Regions from separate parts of the Bradyrhizobium icense genome, predicted to be linked through region 1. Evidence: riboswitches for the same ligand, from Rfam matches in the RefSeq annotation. Region 1 holds a riboswitch; each other region holds the start of a gene.
What was found. A riboswitch is a leader RNA that binds a small molecule or an ion and turns the genes downstream of it on or off. The one in region 1 is predicted to bind cobalamin.

Region 1 (2,198 bases):
TATGGTCTGTACGTAACGTACACTGCGAGTTCAGAATCTTGAGCAGCTACAGGCCGATAGGAATGTCAATGTAGCGCATCGATGGGTCGTCGGCGTCCGCCGGACCGAGCTGGTCCCAGGCCGACAGCCAAGCCGCAAGCACTGCCGATGTCTGCTCCAAGGCCTGCAACTGACGAAGCGTTACGCGGAATATGGCGCGGGCAGAATGGTCGTTTCGGAGTGCGACGGTGGACGGTTCAAGTCCCAGACGACGGAATGGATGACATGCCGCTCGAAGGCCGCGAGATCGGGGTTGCCGGTAACTTTCAAGCAAGGGCCTGGAAGGTGATGCGGCAGTCATGCCTGAACGGGCGTTTTTGGCCTAGGTGGTCGCGGAGCGGATGCAGGGGAAGATATGCGCGCAGTTGGCCACCATCGGGCAATGGCTACGTCACCGCATGGGTACGGCGATGCGACAGTAGTTTCGGCAAGATATGGGTGTGCCTCGCGATACAGCACATAAGCGCGTGCAGAGTTGGAGGCGGGCGCCTACCGATTTTCCCGGCGCGCTCAACACCGCGGAAATGTTCGTGCCTTTGCCGAGCGGATGCCGGGCGTGCCGCTGCTCGCCAACATGACGGCCTTCGGCAAGACGCCGTTGCTTTGCGGCGGCAGAATTCGAGGTAATTATTCAATGGTGATCTGGCCGGTGTCCTGCGCTGCGGGTGGCGAACAAGGCGCAGGAAGATCTGTAAGCTGCGATCGCGCGACCGCGGCACCCACAAGATTGTCGATCGAATCCAGACGCGCACCGAACTCTATGCGAGGATCGGGCCGCACGACGACGAGGCGCTAGATGCCTCCGTTGTCCAGACGATCGCTCCCGAGAACCTCACAGGTAATTATCGAGAGGTTGACGGAACGGTCCTCTTGCAGGTAATCGGAGATGTCGAGGTTCTCCGGATTGATCCGGAGCTAAGAGGGAAGCCGGTGCGATGCCGGCGCTGCCCCCGCAACTGTAAGCGGCGAGCCGCTGTCCAATAGAAGTCACTGAAGCCGCGCGGCTTTGGGAAGGCCGGACAGCAGCGACGACCCGCGAGCCAGGAGACCTGGCCCGACAACATATTCGTCCACGGGCGGGGTGTCCCGGTGGTGCGCCAAGCAGTTGCCGCTTCGGCGGCTTTTTCTGCACGCGTCCGCCATGGCCTTTGCTCCCAACATGGGGTTGAAGCTATGTCTCTTCTCTCGATTCCTGTCGCTACCCTCGGCACGCCGCGCATCGGTCCGCGCCGCGAACTCAAACTCGCGCTCGAGAGCTATTGGGCCGGAAAGTCTGACGAAACGCAGCTTCTTGAGGCTGCGGCTGCGCTTCGCGCCGCCAACTGGGCGCGGCAGAAATCGCTCGGCGTAACCCTTATTCCTTCAAATGACTTCTCGCTTTATGACCATGTGCTCGATACCAGCGTGATGGTCGGTGCCATTCCGGAAATTTACGGTTGGAGCGCAGGCCCTGTTTCGCTCAAGACCTACTTCGCGATGGCACGGGGCGCACAGCGCGATGACCATGATGCGAATGGCGGTCACGCCGAGCACGGCGCGGCAGCGCAGGAGATGACCAAATGGTTCGACACCAATTATCACTACATGGTGCCGGAATATCACAAGGACCAGACCTTCACGCTTTCCTCTCGCAAGCCGATCGAGGAGTATGAAGAAGCGAAAAGCCTGGGTTGTCAGACGCGCCCGGTGCTGGTTGGTCCGGTCACCTTTCTGAAGCTCGGCAAGAGCGCCGATCCTGCATTCGATCCGCTGTTGCTCCTCGATAGGCTGCTGCCGGTCTATATAGATGTTCTCCGCGAACTCACCCTAAGGGGCGCCGAGTGGGTGCAGCTGGACGAGCCATGTCTGGTCCTGGACCTCGATGATGCCACACGCGACGCGCTGCGCCGGACCTACGCCCACCTGGCCAAGAAGGTTCCCGACCTCAAGATCATGCTCGCTACCTATTTTGGAACGATCGGCGACAACCTGGAAACCGCTTTGACGTTGCCGGTCGCGGGCCTTCACATCGACCTGGTCCGCGCCCCGGAGCAATTGAGCGCGATTGTCGCCGACGCTCGAAGGGATATTGTCCTCTCTCTCGGCGTCGTCGATGGCCGCAATGTCTGGCGTTCGAACCTTCCAGCGGTGCTCGACCAGCTCGAACCTGCCATCGCAAA
Region 2 (2,198 bases), 2.1 Mb from region 1:
ATGCCGGTCAGGATCTGGGAGGGAATTCCGAAGATCGAATTCTTGACGCTCAGTCGCGGCGTGATCGACCAGGTCTGCAATGATGCGTCGTTATAGGTCGAGGAGAAGCTCGGAAGTGGCGAGGCAAACGGCACCGCGCCGAAGAAACCGCTTTGCGTATCCTTCTTCCGAACGCCGCCGTCGACGATCAGATCGACGCCGTTCATGATTGTCTTGGTAAAGCCGGTGGTTGCGCTGGCGCCCTGCTGGTTGCCGTAGTCGAACGGCGTATTGGTGCCCCTGCGATCGGTGACGAGTTGATTGAGTCCGATTGAGGGATCGACGGTACGTCCGCCCGGGAAACCGAGCTTCTGGTCGTCACCGGTCACCGTAAGGAAGGCCTTGAGGTCCGGTGTGGTATAATTGAGATTGCCGACCCCGTTGCGTTGATCGAGGGCGTTGTTGACCCGGTAACCGTCAGACTTGATGGCGTTGCCGTAGAAGGACGTCGACCAAGGTCCGTAGTTGGTCGCGGCCGAGATATTCGCAAGCCGTTGATTGAACGAGCCGACGCCGGCTTCGCTGCGGATCGTGACCGGCGGGCCGCCGACGCCGTTCTTCAGGACGATGTTGACGACGCCGCCGACCGCGTTGTCGCCGTAGAGCACCGCGCCGCTGTTGCCGCGGGTGATTTCGATGCGCTCGATCGAAGTGAGCGGAATGGTCGAGAGATCGACGCCGGCCATGTCGATATCGTTGAGCCTGCGGCCATTGATCAGGACGAGGCTGTTGGCGGTGGCGAACGCGCCGAACCCGCGCAGATCGACCGTCGTTTTCGCGCCGTTCACGCCGCCATAGAGCGATTGCAGTTGTACGCCGGGCGTCTGCGCGATGATCTCGGACAGCGTCTGGGCCGGCGAATTCGCGATCTCCTCTGCAGTGATCACGGTCGCCGAGGTGCCGACGATGCCGGAGAACTGCCGGCCGTTTCCGCCCGCACCCTGAGAAGCACTTTGCGCTGCGACGTTCGAGCGCGTCCCGGATGCGGGCCGCCTGCCGGTCGACGGCGCGGCTGCCGGCACGACGCGGCGCGAGGTTGATCCTTCATCGTAGGTCGGTTTTGCGCGAGTTCGGTTCGGGTCGGTAGGCGAAATGATCTCGATCGGCGGCAACTGTTCGGACGACGGCGCCTGCGCGTGCGCGCCGGAAATGCCGAGCGACACGATGGGAACGAGAAAACTGGAGGCGAGCCAAAAGCGGCGGCGCCGCGTGGCTGTATTGGTGGAAGACATGGTTCAGACCTCGGTATGACGTCAGTGGCACGTCACAGCGAACCAAGTCTCACCATGTGCTTAGAGCAGCTTAGGTGAAGCTAATGTCTGTACTCCCCGACCGACATCTTCGCGTGTGACCACGGCTGACGGCAGGTCTCCTGGCTCGCGGGTCGTTACCCCATCGTCGCCTTCCCAGGACCGAGATGCCCAGTGGCTTATGACGAAGGATTCGCCGCTTACAGTTGCGGGGGCAGCCGCGGAATTGGGGGATTTCCCCGCACCGCATTCCCTTTTGATCCCCAGAACGGGAACCGTCGGGAACTATGGTAGAAGTTTGACAAAGTCCGAGTCAATGCGCCCCGGGGCGTCCGGCGATCCTCACTGGACGAGTGCGCTATTTTTGCCGCATGAGCACTGCCTGAGGTCCCTTGCCCGCCGCCTGTACCGGGGCGGGTAAACCTGCTTTAGGACGATCGATGAGTGTTGAAGCCGTAGCCCTGACCAATGAGGGCGCCGCGCGCCGCCGGATCGGCGCGACCGCGGCGCTTGCCGCCCTCGTTGTGCTCCTGATGCTGATCTCGCTCGGCATAGGGCCGGTGCGGCTGTCGCCGCTTGCCGTGGCGGAAGCGCTGTTCGGCGGCGGCGGCGAGGTGGCGCAGGTGATCGTGCGGGAAATCCGCCTGCCGCGCACGCTTCTGGCGCTGGCGATCGGTGCCATCCTCGGGCTGTCGGGCGCGGCGCTGCAGGGTTTGCTGCGTAATCCGCTGGCCTCGCCCTCGCTGTTCGGCGCGCCGCAATCGGCCGCATTCGGCGCGGTGCTGGTGATCGCGCTCGGGCTGGCCGATGTGCGTTCCTATGCGCTGCCGGTCGCAGCGATCGTTGCGGCGTTCGGTTCGGTGTTCGTGCTGCTCTCGATCGCCGGGCGCAATGCGGGGTTGCTGATTC
Region 3 (2,198 bases), 3.3 Mb from region 1:
TGCCGGCAACGCGTGCCGCCACCTTCGCGTCGTGAATGCGCGGCGAAGTCTTGCGGGAGGTCGCCGCCTGATCCGATGCCTTCAGGCTGGCCTCGGCCGCTGCTCGGCCATCGGAAAGCGCCGTTCCGAGGGCGGTCAGCTCCTCGAGCTTCTGCACCGAAAACGCCAGCCAGCTCTTGATTTCGGGATCGAGCCCGGTCTCCAGAGCCAGATCGATCGGGACATGCAGTAGCGAACAGGAGGGGGCGATCTGCACGCGATGCTTGCCAAGCTCGGCAATCACGGGCTCGAGCCGGTCGAGAAGCCGGCTCAAATCCGCGCGCCAGATGTTACGACCATCGATGAGGCCGAGCGACAGCACGCGGTCATCAGGAAAGCCGGTAAGCTCGTCGATCTGTTCTGGCGCGCGCACGAGGTCGAGATGCAGGCCGGCAACGGGAAGGGACAGCGCGGTATCGCGGTTGGCGCCCAGCCCGCCAAAATAGGTCGCCAGCATGACCTTGAGCTGCGGCACTGCGCTCGCGATCTCCGCATAGGCATAATGCAGCGCCTGCTGGGCGACGATATCGAGGTCGAGCACGAGACACGGCTCGTCGATCTGAACCCATTCCGCGCCGCGGTAGGCAAGTTCGCGCAGCACCTCGATGTAGACCGGCAGCAAGCGATCAAGCAGGGACAGCGGATTGAAACCGGCATCCTTGCTCTTGGCGAGTTTGAGAAACGTGACGGGGCCGACCAGCACGGGGCGGGTCTGATAGCCCAGCGCTTTCGCTTCCTCGTATTCCTCGATCGGCTTGCGCGAGGCGAGGGTGAACTGCTGATCCTTCGCCAGTTCGGGCACCATGAAGTGGTAATTGGTGTCGAACCATTTTGTCATTTCCAGCGCCGGCACGCCGTGCGCGGCGTCCTGCCCGTGATGGGCGTGGCTGCAGCTCGCCTCATGTGCCTTGCCTTGCGCGCCGCGGGCCATTGCAAAATATGTCGCGAGCGGGACCGGGCCGCCGTTCCAGCGATAGATTTCCGGAATCGCACCAACCATCACGGACGTGTCGAGCATCTGGTCGTAGAACGAGAAATCGTTCGACGGGATCACGTTGACGCCGAACTTTTTCTGGCGCGCCCAGTTGGCGGCGCGAAGCCCGACGCCGGTCTCGATCAGCGCCTTCTCGTCTGACGCGCCCGACCAGAAACTCTCCAGCGCGAATTTCAGCTCGCGGCGCGGACCGATGCGCGGCGTGCCGAGGGAGGCAACCGGAAGTGAAGAAGTGGAGATGGTGGAAGTAGACATTGGCTTAACCCCAAAAGTTGGGGGCAAAGGCCGAAGTGACACGTCTGGATTCCGCTACGGCAACGCGCGCGGAATCGCAACCGCACCACCGGGACACCCCGCCCGAGGACGTGTATGTTGTCGAGGCAGGTCTCCTGGCTCGCGGGTCAATGCTGCTGTCCGGCCTTCCCGAAACCTCGTGAGGTCTCAGTGACTTTGTTGGACAGCGGCTCGCCGCTTACAGTTGCGGGGGCAGCTCCGGCTTTGGCTTTTCGGCCGCACCGGCTTCCCTCTTAGCTTCGGAAGAACGTCTCCCGAAGAACCACGACAGGTCCACTTATCGGCAACGCGGCAGGCGCGTCAACTCGGCGACATCACCGGCGCGTTGTCATCGTTGTTCACAGCCCCGGGGTTCCGTCGTTGAAATTCTTGCACATCGCCCGCTCGCCCCATTGACAGCCGGATGCGAATAACACGAGATATAGCCGTCACGGTCCGCCATGGCCCAACACATGGTGGCTAAGAGGGAAGCCGGTGTATCGCGCGAAAGCCGCGAAAATCCGGCGCTGCCCCCGCAACTGTAAGCAGTGAGTTGCTCCCGAATCTTACGTCACTGATGCGGCATCGCATTGGGAAGACACGGGGACAACGGCGACCTGCAAGCCAGGAGACCTGCCGCGACACCGAAGAAAACGTCCACGGGCGGGGTGTCCCGGCGGCGCTTGCAGATTCATGCCCCGCGTTTTCGCGTGGGCTAAAAGCTGTAGCGTCCTCATGACATCCGGCCCCAACACCATCACGGGGTCTCTTGATGTCACTCTCTCTCGATCGCGAAGCCAGCGCCGCTCCATTCATCCAACTGCGCCCCGAATCGCTCGCCGCATCGGGAGCGCAGCCGCCAATGCAGGTGATCCGCCGCAACGGCACGATT

Region 2: another riboswitch for cobalamin. It lies ahead of LMTR13_RS36710 (TonB-dependent receptor); the one in region 1 lies ahead of metE (5-methyltetrahydropteroyltriglutamate--homocysteine S-methyltransferase).
Region 3: another riboswitch for cobalamin. It lies ahead of metE (5-methyltetrahydropteroyltriglutamate--homocysteine S-methyltransferase); the one in region 1 lies ahead of metE (5-methyltetrahydropteroyltriglutamate--homocysteine S-methyltransferase).

The regions. Positions count from the first base shown of each region.
Region 1 covers NZ_CP016428.1:5,846,400-5,848,597, reverse strand. Annotated here, with positions in the region: cobalamin riboswitch at 915-1,110, shown strand; gene metE (5-methyltetrahydropteroyltriglutamate--homocysteine S-methyltransferase) at 1,213-2,198, shown strand, end outside.
Region 2 covers NZ_CP016428.1:7,911,152-7,913,349, reverse strand. Annotated here, with positions in the region: gene LMTR13_RS36710 (TonB-dependent receptor) at 1-1,271, opposite strand, end outside; cobalamin riboswitch at 1,385-1,584, opposite strand; gene LMTR13_RS36705 (FecCD family ABC transporter permease) at 1,730-2,198, shown strand, end outside.
Region 3 covers NZ_CP016428.1:871,455-873,652, forward strand. Annotated here, with positions in the region: gene metE (5-methyltetrahydropteroyltriglutamate--homocysteine S-methyltransferase) at 1-1,288, opposite strand, end outside; cobalamin riboswitch at 1,396-1,609, opposite strand; cobalamin riboswitch at 1,742-1,961, shown strand; gene LMTR13_RS04150 (ribonucleoside-diphosphate reductase subunit alpha) at 2,079-2,198, shown strand, end outside.